DNA from 2 places in the Kitasatospora sp. NPDC033851 genome. Region 2 is predicted to be linked to the other one. Evidence: predicted binding sites of a transcription regulator. Region 2 holds the regulator's gene; the other holds the start of a gene.
The links. The regulator HrcA, encoded in region 2, represses chaperone genes, less so after heat shock. The targets are predictions, from matches to a motif close to TTNGCACTCNGNNNNNCNGAGTGCNAA.
Positions count from the first base shown of each region.

Region 1: the regulator HrcA is predicted to act here: its motif matches at 6,011-6,037, upstream of groES (co-chaperone GroES).

Region 1 covers NZ_JBVIRL010000006.1:142,144-149,376, forward strand. The annotation lists gene ACZ51D_RS14155 (sigma-70 family RNA polymerase sigma factor) at 1-597, opposite strand, end outside; gene ACZ51D_RS14160 (response regulator transcription factor) at 930-1,541, opposite strand; gene ACZ51D_RS14165 (WhiB family transcriptional regulator) at 2,104-2,430, shown strand; gene ACZ51D_RS14170 (LysR family transcriptional regulator) at 2,528-3,526, opposite strand; gene groL (chaperonin GroEL) at 3,819-5,450, opposite strand; gene groES (co-chaperone GroES) at 5,565-5,870, opposite strand; gene ACZ51D_RS14185 (hypothetical protein) at 6,120-6,434, shown strand; gene ACZ51D_RS14190 (THUMP-like domain-containing protein) at 6,452-7,233, shown strand, end outside.
Region 2 covers NZ_JBVIRL010000008.1:52,573-59,805, reverse strand. The annotation lists gene ACZ51D_RS17425 (16S rRNA (uracil(1498)-N(3))-methyltransferase) at 1-728, opposite strand, end outside; gene dnaJ (molecular chaperone DnaJ) at 854-1,993, opposite strand; gene hrcA (heat-inducible transcriptional repressor HrcA) at 2,071-3,105, opposite strand; gene htpX (zinc metalloprotease HtpX) at 3,429-4,349, shown strand; gene pspAB (PspA-associated protein PspAB) at 4,426-5,010, shown strand; gene ACZ51D_RS17400 (DUF3097 domain-containing protein) at 5,042-5,869, shown strand; gene ACZ51D_RS17395 (Uma2 family endonuclease) at 5,876-6,202, opposite strand; gene hemW (radical SAM family heme chaperone HemW) at 6,288-7,233, opposite strand, start outside.

The sequences.
Region 1 (7,233 bases), on a different contig from region 2:
CAGCACCAGCTCGCGCTGACGGGCCGGAAGGTTGGACAGCAGCTCCTTCGCCCAGGCCGCGTCGCTGCTCAGCAGCGCCTGCTCCTCCGGGCCGAGCGCCTCGTCCGGCACCTCCGGCAGGTCGTCCTGCGGGACGACGGTCGAACCGGGCCCGCGCATCGCGGCCCGCTGCAGATCGGCGATCTTGTGGGCGGCGATGCCGTACACGAAGGCCTCGAACGGCCGCCCCTGGTCCTTGTACCGGGGCAGCGCGCAGAGCACGGCGACGCAGACCTCCTGCGCGACGTCGTCCACGTGGTGCCGGGCCCCGCCGGGCAGCCGGACCAGCCTGGCGCGGCAGTACCGCAGCGCCAGCGGGTGGACATAGGCGAGCAGGGCGTCGATCGCCGGCCCCTCGCCGCGCACGGCGGCCGCGACCAGCTCGCCCACCAGCGGCGAGCTGCCCGTACCGAGCACCGGCGGGCGGCGTAGTCCGACGTCGGCACCGGAACCGCCCGGGCCGTCGGAATCGGCGTACGACGGATCGTGACCCGGGCCGGAGGGCTCGGCCTCCACCGGGTCCGCCTGGCCGGACGCACCGGCGACGTCGTCGCGCATCGGTCCATGGTGCCTGGTCGAGCGGGAAAACGCGGCACCGCGTCCGGAGTTGTGCACCGGAACGTTATGCGCTGCGGCACCGTAGGGCGTGCCGCGCACCACCGGCCCCTCCTGCACCGTGCCGCCTCCCGCCCCGCCGTCGGTGGTTCCGTCCGTCGCGCCGTCCGCCGAGTGTCCTGCGGCTGCGTGGTTCGCCACAGTGCCTGTCCGCTGGTCCCCGAGGTGCTCCACTCCTCCATGGTGCAACCTCGGGACCGTAACGTCACACGCCCGTGCGGCATCCGCCCCGGGGATCACCGGTGGCGCGCCGCACCCGGCGGCGCCGCCGGTGGTCAGCGGACCAGGCCCCAGCGGAAACCCAGCGCCACCGCGTGCGCGCGGTCGGAGGCCCCGAGCTTCTTGAACAGCCGTCGGGCGTGCGTCTTGACGGTGTCCTCGGACAGGAACAGCTCGCGCCCGATCTCGGCGTTGCTGCGGCCGTGGCTCATGCCCTCCAGCACCTGGATCTCACGCGCCGTCAAGGTCGGCGCGGCACCCATGTCGGGGCTGCGCAGCCGGCGCGGGGCGAGCCGCCAGGTCGGGTCGGCGAGGGCCTGGGTGACGGTGGCCCGCAGCTCGGCGCGCGAGGCGTCCTTGTGCAGGTACCCGCGGGCGCCCGCGGCCACCGCGAGCGCGACACCGTCGAGGTCCTCGGCGACGGTGAGCATGATGATCCGCGCGCCCGGGTCGGCGGACAGCAGTCGCCGGACCGTCTCGACCCCGCCGAGGCCGGGCATCCGGACGTCCATCAGAACGAGATCGGAGCGGTCGGCCACCCAGCGGCGGAGGACCTCCTCCCCGTTCGTCGCGGTGGTGACCCGGTCCACACCGGGTACGGTCGCGACCGCGCGGCGAAGCGCCTCGCGGGCGAGCGGGGAATCGTCGCAAACGAGAACGGAAGTCATGACTGTCGTCCTCCGCAGCTGATCCGCGTCACGTTGAGCCTCCTGGCTGGTACGAACCTCTCCGACACGGCCGATCGGCGGCAGACTCCGTGCTGATCGCCCCAACTTGCCCGCGATCGTTCCCGATGTCCGACGCCCGCTAACCGCCTCCGCACTTCCAACGACCGTCACTCGAATGAGTTACGGCCTTCAGGGCCATCTCCACCACTGTACGTGGCCGACTCGTTACCGATCAGCCGCATCGCGGTGCACACGCCGCACTTTTCCGCAGCTCGCGCGCGGTGGGCGTGCGACCCGCACACCGATTCGGTGCGTCGCGCGCCCGTTGGCCACCCAATTGCCACGCCCGCGCCCGCCGAAGGCCCTTGCCCACTTTGCCCGTTTTTATAGCTTTCGTATGGTCATTGACTGTTGTGCCAGTGTGTGGGTGACTTGTCCATGGAGTCGCCTTAAGTCATATTTCCAGGTGTCCACACCAGTGCATCGAAGCCCCGCCGTACCGCTCGGCAGCAGCCCGCCGAGTTCCCGGCCTGCGGCCGACGGCCTCTGAAGGGAATGAGCCATGGCAGATTTCTCCCGCCTCCCCGGTCCCAATGCGGACCTCTGGGACTGGCAGCTCTCCGCAGCCTGCCGTGGCGTGGACAGCTCGCTCTTCTTCCACCCGGAGGGCGAGCGCGGGGCCGCGCGCAGTTCGCGCGAGGCCAGCGCCAAGGAGGTCTGCATGCGCTGCCCGGTGATCGCCGAATGCGCGGCGCACGCGCTGGCGGTCCGCGAACCGTACGGCGTCTGGGGCGGGATGACCGAGGACGAGCGCGAGGAGATGCTGGGACGCTCGCGGCACCGGCTGGTGGAGGTCCCACTGGCCCCGCCGGCGGTCGCGCAGCGCTAGACCCGCCTCCACGACGCGCCGTGAAGAAACGTTTCTTCGCGGCGCCTCAGCCCGCTCACAGTCGGTACGGGACCTACGGGAGTTCCGTCACCCACCGTCAGCGGGCGCCCGCCGCCTCGGCCAGCCGCTCCAGCATCAAGGCCACAGCCGGCACCTCGGCCAGGTCCGGCAGGGTCAGCGCGACCACCCGGCGAACCGCCGGCGCCCCCGAAGCCGTCCGCACCGGCACCGTCGACACGCCGTCAGGGCGCACCGACTGCAGGGCCAGCCGGGGCAGCACCGCCACCCCCAGCCCGGCCGCCACCAGGCCGACCACCGCCGGGTAGTCGTCCGTCGCGAAGTCGATCCGGGGCTCGAATCCGGCCCCCGCGCAGAGCTCCACCAGGTGCCCCCGGCACTGCGGGCAGCCGGCGATCCACTGCTCCCCCGCCAGCTCGGCCAGCTCCACCGGCCCGCCCCGCCCGGCCAGCGGGTGGGCGGCGGGCAGCAGGCCCACCAGCGGGTCGTCCAGCAGCGGGGTGACCACCAGATCGGACCAGTCGGTCCCGGCCGACAGCTGCTGGGCCTCCAGGTTGGCCTCGGCCCGCGCCTCGCGGGGGGTGCTGTGCGCGGACACCGGCAGCGCGGCCGCGCCGTCGGACTGCGGGTAGCGGAAGGCCAGCGCGATCTCGCACTCGCCGCCGCGCAGCATCGCCAGCGACTCCGGCGGCTCCGCCTCGACCAGCGACACGCGCACCCCCGGATGGCCGTCCCGCAGCCGGGCTACGGCGGGCGGCACCAGGGTGGAACTCGCGGTCGGGAAGGAGACCAGTCGCACCCGGCCGGCCCGCAGTCCGGCGATCGCGGCCACCTCCTCCTCGGCGGCGGAGAGCCCCGCCAGGATCCCGGTGGCATGCTTGAGCAGGACCCGCCCGGCCTCGCTGAGCTGCATCCCGCGGCCCGAGCGGACCACCAGCGGGGTGTCCACGGACTTCTCCAGGGCCTTCATCTGCTGACTGATGGCAGGCTGCGTACACCCCAGCTCACGGGCGGCGGCGGAGAAGGAGCCGGTGCGGGCGACGGCACGCAGGACGCGCAGATGGCGGGCCTCGATCATGCCTTAGTTATAAGGCAATCTTTGCGTTCTGCAAAATTCTACTGATGATTGAAGCCTCACGCCGCGCCGCCCCGAGCGGCGTCACGGGCGAGCGGGCGAGTAACCGCCCCGAGCCGAAGGGGCGCGCCGGTGCCGAAAGGGAGAAGCGAGGGAGCGAGGCACGAGCGAGGGAGCGCCGACCGTCGGCACCGGGTCAGAGCGCCCCGGAGGCGAGCGGGCGAGTAACAGCCGCAGGCCCGGCCCGACACCCCTCGCGGGGTGCGGACCGGGCCTCCGGTCAGTGGTTCGGACCTCAGTGCGAGTGGCCGTGACCGTGGGAGTGGCCGTGACCGTTGTCGGCCTCCTCCTCCTTCTTCTCCACCACGAGGGTCTCGGTGGTGAGCAGCAGGGAGGCGATCGAGGCGGCGTTCTCCAGGGCGGAGCGGGTGACCTTGACCGGGTCGATGACGCCGGCCTTCAGCAGGTCGCCGTACTCGCCGGTGGCCGCGTTGTAGCCGTGGCCGGTCTCCAGCTCGGCGACCTTGTGGGTGATGACGTAGCCCTCGAGGCCGGCGTTCTGGGCGATCCAGCGCAGCGGCTCGTGCAGCGCCTTGCGGACGACCGCGACACCGGTCGCCTCGTCACCCGACAGGCCCAGGCCACCGTCCAGCACCTTGGCGGCGTGGACCAGGGAGGCGCCACCGCCGGCGACGATGCCCTCCTCGACCGCGGCACGGGTCGCCGAGATGGCGTCCTCCAGGCGGTGCTTGCGCTCCTTCAGCTCCACCTCGGTGGCGGCGCCGACCTTGATGACGCAGACGCCGCCGGCCAGCTTGGCCAGGCGCTCCTGCAGCTTCTCGCGGTCCCAGTCGGAGTCGGTGGCGGCGATCTCACCCTTGATCTGGGCGACGCGGCCGGCCACGGCCTCGGTGTCACCGGCACCGTCGACGACGGTGGTCTCGTCCTTGGTGATGGTCACGCGGCGGGCGGTGCCCAGCACGTCCAGGCCGACCTGGTCGAGCTTGAGGCCGACCTCCTCGGAGATGACCGTGCCGCCGGTCAGGGTGGCCAGGTCGCCGAGGATCGCCTTGCGGCGGTCGCCGAAGCCCGGGGCCTTGACGGCGACGGCGTTGAAGGTGCCACGGATCTTGTTCACGACCAGGGTCGACAGCGCCTCGCCGTCGACGTCCTCGGCGATGATCAGCAGCGGCTTGGTGGCACCGCCCTGCAGGATCTTCTCCAGCAGCGGCAGCAGCTCCTGGATGGAGGAGATCTTGCCCTGGTTGATCAGGATGTACGGGTCCTCCAGGACCGCCTCCTGCCGCTCCGCGTCGGTGACGAAGTACGGCGACAGGTAGCCCTTGTCGAACTGCATGCCCTCGGTGAAGTCCAGCTCCACGCCGAAGGTGTTCGACTCCTCGACGGTGATGACACCGTCCTTGCCGACCTTGTCGATCGCCTCGGCGATCAGCTCGCCGACCTGGGTGTCCTGCGCGGAGAGGGACGCGACGGCGGCGACGTCGTCCTTGCCCTCGATCTCGCGGGCGATGGAGAGCAGGTGCTCGGAGACGGCGGCGACGGCCTTGTCGATGCCCTTCTTCAGGGCGGCGGGGCCGGCACCGGCGGCGACGTTGCGCAGACCCTCGTTGACCAGGGCCTGGGCCAGCACGGTGGCGGTGGTGGTGCCGTCACCCGCGACGTCGTTGGTCTTGGTGGCGACCTCCTTGACGAGCTGCGCGCCAAGGTTCTCGTACGGGTCGTCCAGCTCGACCTCGCGGGCGATGGTGACACCGTCGTTGGTGATGGTCGGGGCGCCGAACTTCTTGTCGATGACGACGTTGCGGCCCTTGGGGCCGATGGTCACCTTGACGGTGTCGGCCAGCTTGTTGACACCGCGCTCCAGCGAGCGGCGGGCGTCCTCGTCGAACTGCAGGATCTTCGCCATGTTCCCTATTCCCTCGGGGCTGCGGCCGGCCCGGCCGCCGAACTACGTGAACCAACAACCACGCCCCGGGCCACTGTCACGAAGGACACGGATCCGGGGCGGGTCGGGGACGACTTACTTCTCGATGATGGCGAGAACGTCGCGAGCGGAGAGCACCAGGTACTCCTCGCCCTGGTACTTCACCTCGGTGCCGCCGTACTTCGAGTACAGGACGATGTCACCCACGGCGACGTCGAGCGGCAGACGCTGGCCGTCCTCGAAGCGGCCCGGGCCGACGGCCAGGACGACGCCCTCCTGGGGCTTCTCCTTGGCGGTGTCCGGGATAACCAGGCCGGAGGCCGTGGTGGTCTCGGCGTCGAGCGGCTGGACCACAATGCGGTCCTCGAGCGGCTTGATGGCAACCTTGCTGCTGGTGGTCACGTCCGAGCTCCCCTTCGGAGATTACGGGGTTTTCTAACGGGTAGGGCGAGCCTGCGGGTCTGCCGTCGCGGGGGTCAGACACACGTTCTCGCATTAGCACTCCCCCGGTGGGGAGTGCCAAGGACGACCATAGGCCTGTGTTAGCACTCAGTCAACCAGAGTGCCAACGACGCGCCCGTGAGGTCCGGGAATGACGGATGAGTACTCGTACTCATGTGCGCCCGGCCGACCGCTCGACGCACTCGTGCCATGACCGATACCCCGGTACGCGTAGGACCGTCCCGCACCGACGACATCCTGCTCTCCGCGGTTCTCCTGCCGGTGCTCGCGGTGATCCCGCTCGTCGCGTTCTGGCTGACCCTCCGGCTCGGCTTCGCCGCCACGGACGCGGCGGACGTGATCGTCCCCGTCGGGCTGCTCATCGGCGTGGCCGCCGGCCTCGGAGTGCCCCTGTCCGTCGCCTTCCGTACCCGGCGTGCCGGGTACGCGGTCCTGCCGGCCGCCGCCGCCGTGGCGCCCTTCCTTGTGCCGGGCTGGGCGATGGCGGACTACCCCGGCCTGTGACCCGCGAGAATGGCCCCGTGGACACCGAGAACCTCCAGCCGCTGCTGACGCCCGAGGGCCAGGCCCTGCTCGCCGAGTTGCGCGAGTTCACCCCCGAGGAGGAGCTGGCGCTGGCCACCCGGCTGCGGCGCGAGCACCCGGCGGAGCTGGTGTCGGCGGCCTTCGGGCAGGCGCGGCTGCGGCAGCGGGCGCGGGCGAAGTTCGGGGCGGACGCCGACCTGATGTACTTCACGCCCAACGGGGTCGAGCAGTCCACCCGGCGCAGCGTCGCCGAGTGGCGGGCGCGGCGGTTCGCCGAGCTGGGCGTGCGGCGGCTGGCGGACCTGTGCTGCGGCATCGGCGGGGACGTGCTGGCGCTGGCCCGGGCGGGCATCGAGGTGCTGGCCGTCGACAAGGACCCGGCGGCCTGTGCCGCCACCGCCGCGAACGCCGCCGCGCTGGGCCTGGCCGAGCTGGTCGAGGTGCGCTGCGCGGACGTCGCCGACGTGGACGTGGCCGGCTACGACGCGGTGTTCACCGACCCCGCCCGGCGGACCTCGCGCGGCCGGGTGTTCGACCCGGAGGCGTACGCCCCGCCGCTCTCCTGGGCGATCGCGGCCGGCCGGCGGGCCCCGATCGGGGCGCTGAAGGTCGCGCCGGGCATCCCGCACGAGGCCGTCCCGGCGGACGCCGAGGCCGAGTGGGTGTCCGACCACGGCGACGTCAAGGAGGCGGTGCTCTGGTTCGGCACCAAGGCCGCCCACCCGCACCGCGCCACCCTGCTGCCGCAGGGCGCCGTCCTGACCGGCGGCGACCTGCC
Region 2 (7,233 bases):
CCCAGCAGCAGCGCGCCGGCGGCCACCCCGGCGGTGGAGGTGCGCAGCACCGAGGGGCCCAGCCGGTACGGCTTCGCGCCCGCCTCGGCGAACGCGGCCAGCTCCTCCGGGGACACCCCGCCCTCCGGGCCGACCACCAGCACGAGGTCGCCGGCCTCGGGCAGCGCGGCGTGCGCCAGCGGCTCGGCGCCCTCCTCGTGCAGCACGGCGGCGAACGCGGCCCGCGCGAGGACGGGCGCCAGCTGCCTGGTGGTCATCGGGTCGCGGACCTCGGGGAAGCGCAGCCGGCGGGACTGCTTGCCCGCCTCGCGGGCGGTGGCCCGCCACTTGGCGAGCGCCTTGGCGCCGCGCTCGCCCTTCCACTGGGTGATGCAGCGCGAGGCCGCCCACGGGATGACCACGTCCACGCCGACCTCGGTCATGGTCTCCACGGCCAGCTCGCCGCGGTCGCCCTTGGGCAGCGCCTGGACGACGACGATCCGCGGCGCGGGCTCCGGCTCGCGGCGCACGGCGGCGACCGCCACGTCGATCGCGTCCTTGCCGAGCACCTCGGCGACCGTCCCGTCCACGCCGAGCCCCTGCCCGTCGGCCAGGGTCACCGACTCGCCCGGCTCCAGCCGCTTCACCGCGGCCGCGTGCCGCCCCTCCGGGCCGTCCAGGCGCACGACGGTGCCGGGCGCGGCGGCGACGATCCGCTCGGTCTCGACGACGAAGACGGGTGCGGTCATGCGGGGGAACCTTTCCGGGGTGCGGCCTGCGGGCTGAGGCCTGAGGCCCGGGTGCGGCCTACGGCCTGAGGGGGGACACGCGAAAGAGGTGCCGGGGTGGGCCCCCGGCACCCCTGCGCGGACGGCTACCGGCCGTTGAAGGCGTCCTTCAGCCGGGAGAACAGGCCCTGCTGGCCCGGCGCGAACTGGCCGGACGGCTGCTCCTCACCGCGCAGCACCGCGAGGCGGCGCAGCAGGTCCTCCTGCTCGGCGTCGAGCTTGCTGGGCGTCTTCACCTCGACATGCACTATCAGGTCGCCCCGGCCGCCCCCGCGCAGGTGGGTGATGCCCCGGCCGTGCAGCGGGATCGACTGGCCGGACTGGGTGCCGGGCCTGATGTCGACCTCCTCCAGGCCGTCCAGGGTCTGCAGCGGCACCCGGGTGCCGAGCGAGGCCGCCGTCATCGGGATGGTGACGGTGCAGTGCAGGTCGTCGCCGCGCCGCTGGAAGATGGTGTGGGTGGTCTCGGCGATCTCGACGTACAGGTCGCCGGCCGGGCCGCCGCCGGGGCCGACCTCGCCCTCGCCGGCCAGCTGGATCCGGGTGCCGTTGTCGACACCGGCCGGGATCTTGACGGTCAGGGTGCGACGGGCGCGGACCCGGCCGTCGCCGGCGCACTCCGGGCACGGGGTCGGCACGACGGTGCCGAAGCCCTGGCACTGCGGGCAGGGACGGGAGGTCATGACCTGGCCCAGGAAGGACCTGGTGACCTGGGAGACCTCGCCCTTGCCGCGACACATGTCGCACGTCTGGGCGGAGGTGCCGGGGGCCGCGCCCTCGCCGCTGCACGTGGTGCAGGTGACGGCGGTGTCGACCTGGAGCTCCTTGGTGGTGCCGAAAGCGGCCTCCTCCAGGGTGATCTCCAGCCGGATCATGGCGTCCTGGCCGCGGCGGGTGCGCGAGCGCGGGCCACGCTGGCCGGCCGCGGCGCCGAAGAAGGCGTCCATGATGTCGGAGAAGCCGAAGCCCGCCGCGCCGGCGCCGAAACCGCCCGCGCCACCGCCGCCCGGCGACAGCGGGTCACCGCCGAGGTCGTAGACCTGGCGCTTCTGCGGATCGGAGAGCACCTCGTAGGCGGCGTTGATCTCCTTGAACCGCTCCTGCGTCTTCGGGTCCGGGTTGACGTCCGGGTGCAGTTCGCGTGCCAGGCGCCGGAACGCCTTCTTGATCTCGTCCTGCCCCGCATCCCGTCGGACGCCGAGTACCGCGTAGTAGTCCGTGGCCACCAAATGCTCCGCTTGTTCCGCCTGTAGTAGTGCTGCGACTGGTTACCGCGCGTCATCTCCAGGACGCGCGGTCTTTGCTACGACTCGGCCAGGATCTGACCCACGTACCGCGCCACCGCGCGCACCGCCCCCATTGTGCCCGGGTAGTCCATCCGGGTCGGGCCGATCACACCCAGTTTGGCCACGCTCTCGTCGCCCGAACCGTAACCGACCGACACGACCGAGGTGGAAATCAGCCCTTCGTAGGCGTTCTCCCGCCCGATCCGGACCGTCATCGCGGCGTCGTTGGTCTCACCCAGGAGGCGGAGCAGGATGACCTGCTCCTCCAGGGCCTCCAGCACCGGCTGGATGGTGAGCGGGAAGTCGTGGCCGAAGCGGGTCAGGTTGGCCGTGCCGGCCAGCATGATCCGCTCCTCGTTCTGTTCCGCGAGCGTCTCGAACAGGGTCGCCAGGACCGTGCTGACGGTCGGCCGGTCGGCCTGCTCGAACATCGCCGGCAGTTCCTCCAGCAGCCCCGGGACCTCCGGGAGGCGGCGGCCGGCGGCTCTGGTGTTGAGCGCGGCCCGCAGGTCCGCCAGGACCGTCTCGCCGACCGTGCCCGGGCAGTCGACCATCCGCTGCTCGACCCGGCCGGTGTTGGTGATCAGCACCAGCATCACCTTCGCCGGGGCCAGCGCCACCAGCTCGATGTGCCGCACGGTGGACCGCGTCAGCGACGGGTACTGCACCACCGCGACCTGCCGGGTCAGCTGGGCGAGCAGCCGCACGGTGCGCGCGACCACGTCGTCCAGGTCGACCGCGCCGTCCAGGAAGTGCCGGATCGCCCGGCGCTCGGGGGCGCTCATCGGCTTGACCTCGGCGAGCTTGTCGACGAAGAGGCGGTACCCCTTGTCGGTCGGGATGCGGCCGGCGCTGGTGTGCGGCTGGTGGATGTACCCCTCCTCCTCCAGCGCCGCCATGTCGTTGCGGACGGTCGCCGGCGAGACCCCGAGGTTGTGCCGCTCCACCAGGGCCTTGGACCCGACGGGCTCCTCGGTGCCCACGTAGTCCTGCACGATCGCGCGGAGCACGGCGAGCTTGCGGTCGTCCAGCTGGCGGACCTCACCGGCCATGGGGCACGCACCTCCGTCTTCGCTCGTTGTCCGTCTGTGTCCCTGGGTGTCCCCGGGTGCTGCTGCCGGCCGTTCCCGGAAGGTCCGGCCTCGGCACCTTGGCACTCTGAACACACGAGTGCCAGAACCGTACCTGCCAGTGTAAGGCCCGGGTCCTGCCGCAGGAACGGCCGGACCGGCGTGATCCTTCCCGCAGTTCCAGGTACGGCCCGCGGGGCGGCCACCGTTCACGGGTTCCCGTCACGGGTTCCCGGCGCGCGAGTGGTGCCACGAGGCCGTCCGGGTGGCAGCATCGAAGGCGACGGCGAATGGAGGAGCAAGCGATGTCGAGCTCGGGCCAGCACACCCGTTTCGCACCCGACCGCGGCCTGACCGGCCGCATGGTCGCGACGATGTTCGTGATCGGGCTGCTGTACGTCGGTTTCACCGGCCTGCTGATCGCGCTGCTGCGCGGCGCCTGGCCGCTGATCGTCCTGATCTCCGGCGGGCTGTTCGTGGCCCAGTTCTGGTTCAGCGACAAGATCACCGAACGGGCCATGGGCGCCCGCCCGGTGTCCCCGGAGGAGTTCCCCCAACTGCACGGCACGATCGACCGGCTCTGCGCCCTGGCCGACATGCCCAAACCCCGCGTGGCGGTCGCCGACAACGACATGCCCAACGCCTTCGCCACCGGCCGCAACTCGCAGAACGCGGTCGTCTGCGTCACCACCGGCCTGCTGCGACGCCTGGAGCCCGAGGAACTGGAAGGCGTCCTCGCCCACGAGCTGTCCCACGTCGCCCACCGGGACGTCGCGGTGATGACCATCGCCGGCTTCCTCGGCGTACTCGCCGGCGCGATGACCCGCATCGCCGTGTACGGCGGATTCATGGGCGGCGGCCGCAACAACAACGACCAGAACGCGGCCATCGTCGCGCTGATCATCCCGCTGGTCTCGATGGTCGTCTACGCGATCAGCTTCCTGCTCACCCGGCTGCTCTCCCGCTACCGCGAACTGGCCGCCGACCGCGCCGCCGCCCAGCTCACCGGCCGGCCCAGCGCCCTCGCCTCGGCCCTCACCAAGGTCACCGGGCAGATCGCGGCCATCCCCAGCAAGGACCTGCGCCAGGCGCAGCCCTACAACGCCTTCTACTTCGCCCCCGCGCTGAACGCCCGGGAGACCGCCTCCCAGCTGCTCTCCACGCACCCGACGCTGGAGAAGCGGCTGGAGCAGCTGGCGAAGATCTCCGAGCAGCTCGGCCACTGAACCCCCGCCGACCCTCCGCCGACCCCTGCAGACCCTCCGCCGACCTCCGCCGACCTCCGCTGACGAAAGGACCGCCGTGGGAATCCTGGACGCCCTGTTCGGCCGCACCAAGCCCGTCAAGCCCGACCTGGACCAGCTGTTCGGCGTGCCGTCCGCCGCACTCACCCTGGAGGCCGGCGCCGCGTTCACCCCCACCGGGCTCGGCTCGGTCTGCTTCGCGGCCGTCGAAGGCGCGGCCTTCGTCCAGGTCGAACAGCAGGTACGGGCGCTGCTGGACGCCGACACCGAGCGCGGCGGCGTCCCGGTGGAGGCCTCCAAGGACGACTACGGCTACTCCTGGCTGCTCGCCCGGCACCAGCCCGAGGAACTGCCGGAGCTGGTGAACGACCTGCACGCGGTCAACAGCGAACTGGAGGCGAACGGCTTCGGGCCGCAGCTGCTCTGCTCCCTGGTCGGCTTCCGCAATCCGCAGGGGCAGTCCCTGGCCCTGGTCTACCTCTACAAACGCGGCACCTTCTACCCCTTCGCCCCGATGCCCGGCGGCGGGGAGAAGCGCAACAGCCCGCTGGAGCTGCAGGTCAACGCGATGCTGGGGAACGACCTGCGGCTGGAGAAGGACCTCAGCCGCTGGTTCCCGGTCTGGGGCGCGCCGGGCCTCTGACGGCCCGTCCGCCATCCCTATGATCACCCGTATGCGCAGCCGCCAGTACGGTCCCGACCTGACCCCGCCGTGGAAGAAGCAGGCCCCCGCCCCGGAGGTGCCCGCCGAGCGGGACCTGGTGGTCGAGGAGGCGGCGACCGGCTTCTGCGGGGCGGTGGTGCGGTGTGAGAAGACCGCCGAGGGGTTCACCGTCACCCTGGAGGACCGCTTCGGCAAGCACCGGGTGTTCCCGCTGGTCCCGCGCGGCTTCCTGCTGGAGGGCAAGGCCGTCACCCTGGTCCGCCCGGCCGGCCCGGCGGCGCCGCGAACGCCTCGCCGCACCGCCTCCGGCTCGATCGCCGTCCCCGGCGCCCGCGCCCGGGTCGCCCGCGAGTCGCGGATCTACGTCGAGGGCCGGCACGACGCCGAGCTGGTCGAGCGGGTCTGGGGCGACGACCTGCGCATCGAGGGCGTCGTCGTCGAGTACCTGCGGGGCATCGACGACCTGCCCGCGATCGTCGCCGACTTCGCCCCCGGCCCCGGCCGCCGCCTCGGCGTCCTGGTCGACCACCTGCTCCCCGGCACCAAGGAGCACCGCATCGCCGCCCGGGTCACCGGCGACCGCGTCCTCGTCGTCGGCCACCCCTACATCGACATCTGGCAGGCCGTGAAGCCCGCCGCCGTCGGCATCCCCGCCTGGCCCGCCGTCCCCCGCGGCGAGGACTGGAAGGAAGGCACCTGCCGCCGCCTCGGCTGGCCGACGGACACCCCGGCCGCCTGGAAGCACATCCTGTCCAAGGTCGACACCTACAAGGACCTGGAACCCGAACTCCTGGGCCGGGTCGAGGAGCTGATCGACTTCGTGACCCTGCCGGACTGAGGCCGGTCAGACGTACTTCTGAAAGTCCGTGGTGTCCAAGCTGATGCCGAGCTGGTCGATGGGGACGGGCTCGCCGAACTTGCTGGTCCGCTCCGACATGTACCTCGGGAGTCCGGACCCGGAATCCTGACCCAGCTCGGTCAGCAGCACGCACTCCCCCTTGATCGGGTCGACGATCAGATACGCGGGGACAGTGCCCTTGGCGTAGAGCTCCCGCTTGGTCCGGTAGTCACGGTCGGCACTGGTCTTCGGCACCACCTCGACCACCAGGGTGACGACAGGCGACGGCAGTAGCCGCCCGTACTCCTCGACCACCCCGCGCTCGAAGACCACCGGGTCGCGAAGACCCCGGTCATCCGATCATCGATGGCGGTCATCGCACGCTCCCTCCGACGGCTGACACCCACGTCAACGAATGTCAGTCCACCAGGTCACGCACGACCGCGTCCGCCAGGAGCCTGCCCTGGAGGGTGAGGACGGCGCGGCCTGCCGCGTAGGGCTCGGGGGCGAGGAGGCCGTCGGCGAGGTGCCGGGCGGCGGCCTCGCGGCCGGTGCCGGTCAGCAGATCGAGGGAGACGCCCTCGACCAGGCGCAGTTCCAGGAGGATGCGCTCGACGCGGCGGTCCTCCTCCGCCAGGACCTCGCGGCCCAGGCCCGGGGTGCGGCCCTCGGTGAGGGCCTGGGCGTAGGCGGCGGGGTGTTTGGCGTTCCACCAGCGGACGCCGCCGATGTGGCTGTGGGCGCCGGGGCCGGCTCCCCACCAGTCGGCGCCGGTCCAGTAGAGCTCGTTGTGGCGGCAGCGGCCCTCGGGGGTGGTGGCCCAGTTGGAGACCTCGTACCACCGGTACCCGGCAGCGCCCAGTGCCTCCTCGGCGATGAGGTAGCGGTCGGCGTGCACGTCGTCGTCGATCATCGGCAGTTCGCCGCGCTTGACCCGGGCGGCGAGCCGGGTGCCCTCCTCGACGATCAGGGAGTACGCGGAGACGTGGTCGGGCCCGGCGCCGATGGCGGCGTCCAGGGAGGCCCGCCAGTCGTCGTCGGACTCGCCCGGGGTGCCGTAGATCAGGTCGAGGTTGACGTGTTCGAACCCGGCCGCGCGGGCTTCGGCGACGCAGGCTTCGGGGCGGCCCGGGGTGTGGTGGCGGTCGAGCAGCCGGAGGACGTGCGGGCGGGCGCTCTGCATGCCGAAGGAGATCCGGTTGTAGCCGCCCTCGCGCAGCTCGGCCAGGTACGCCGGGTCGACGGATTCCGGGTTGGCTTCGGTGGTGACCTCGGCGCCGTCGGCGAGCCCGAACTCCTCGCGGACGGCGGCGAGCATCTTCACCAGGTCGCCGGCGGGCAGCAGGGTGGGGGTGCCGCCGCCG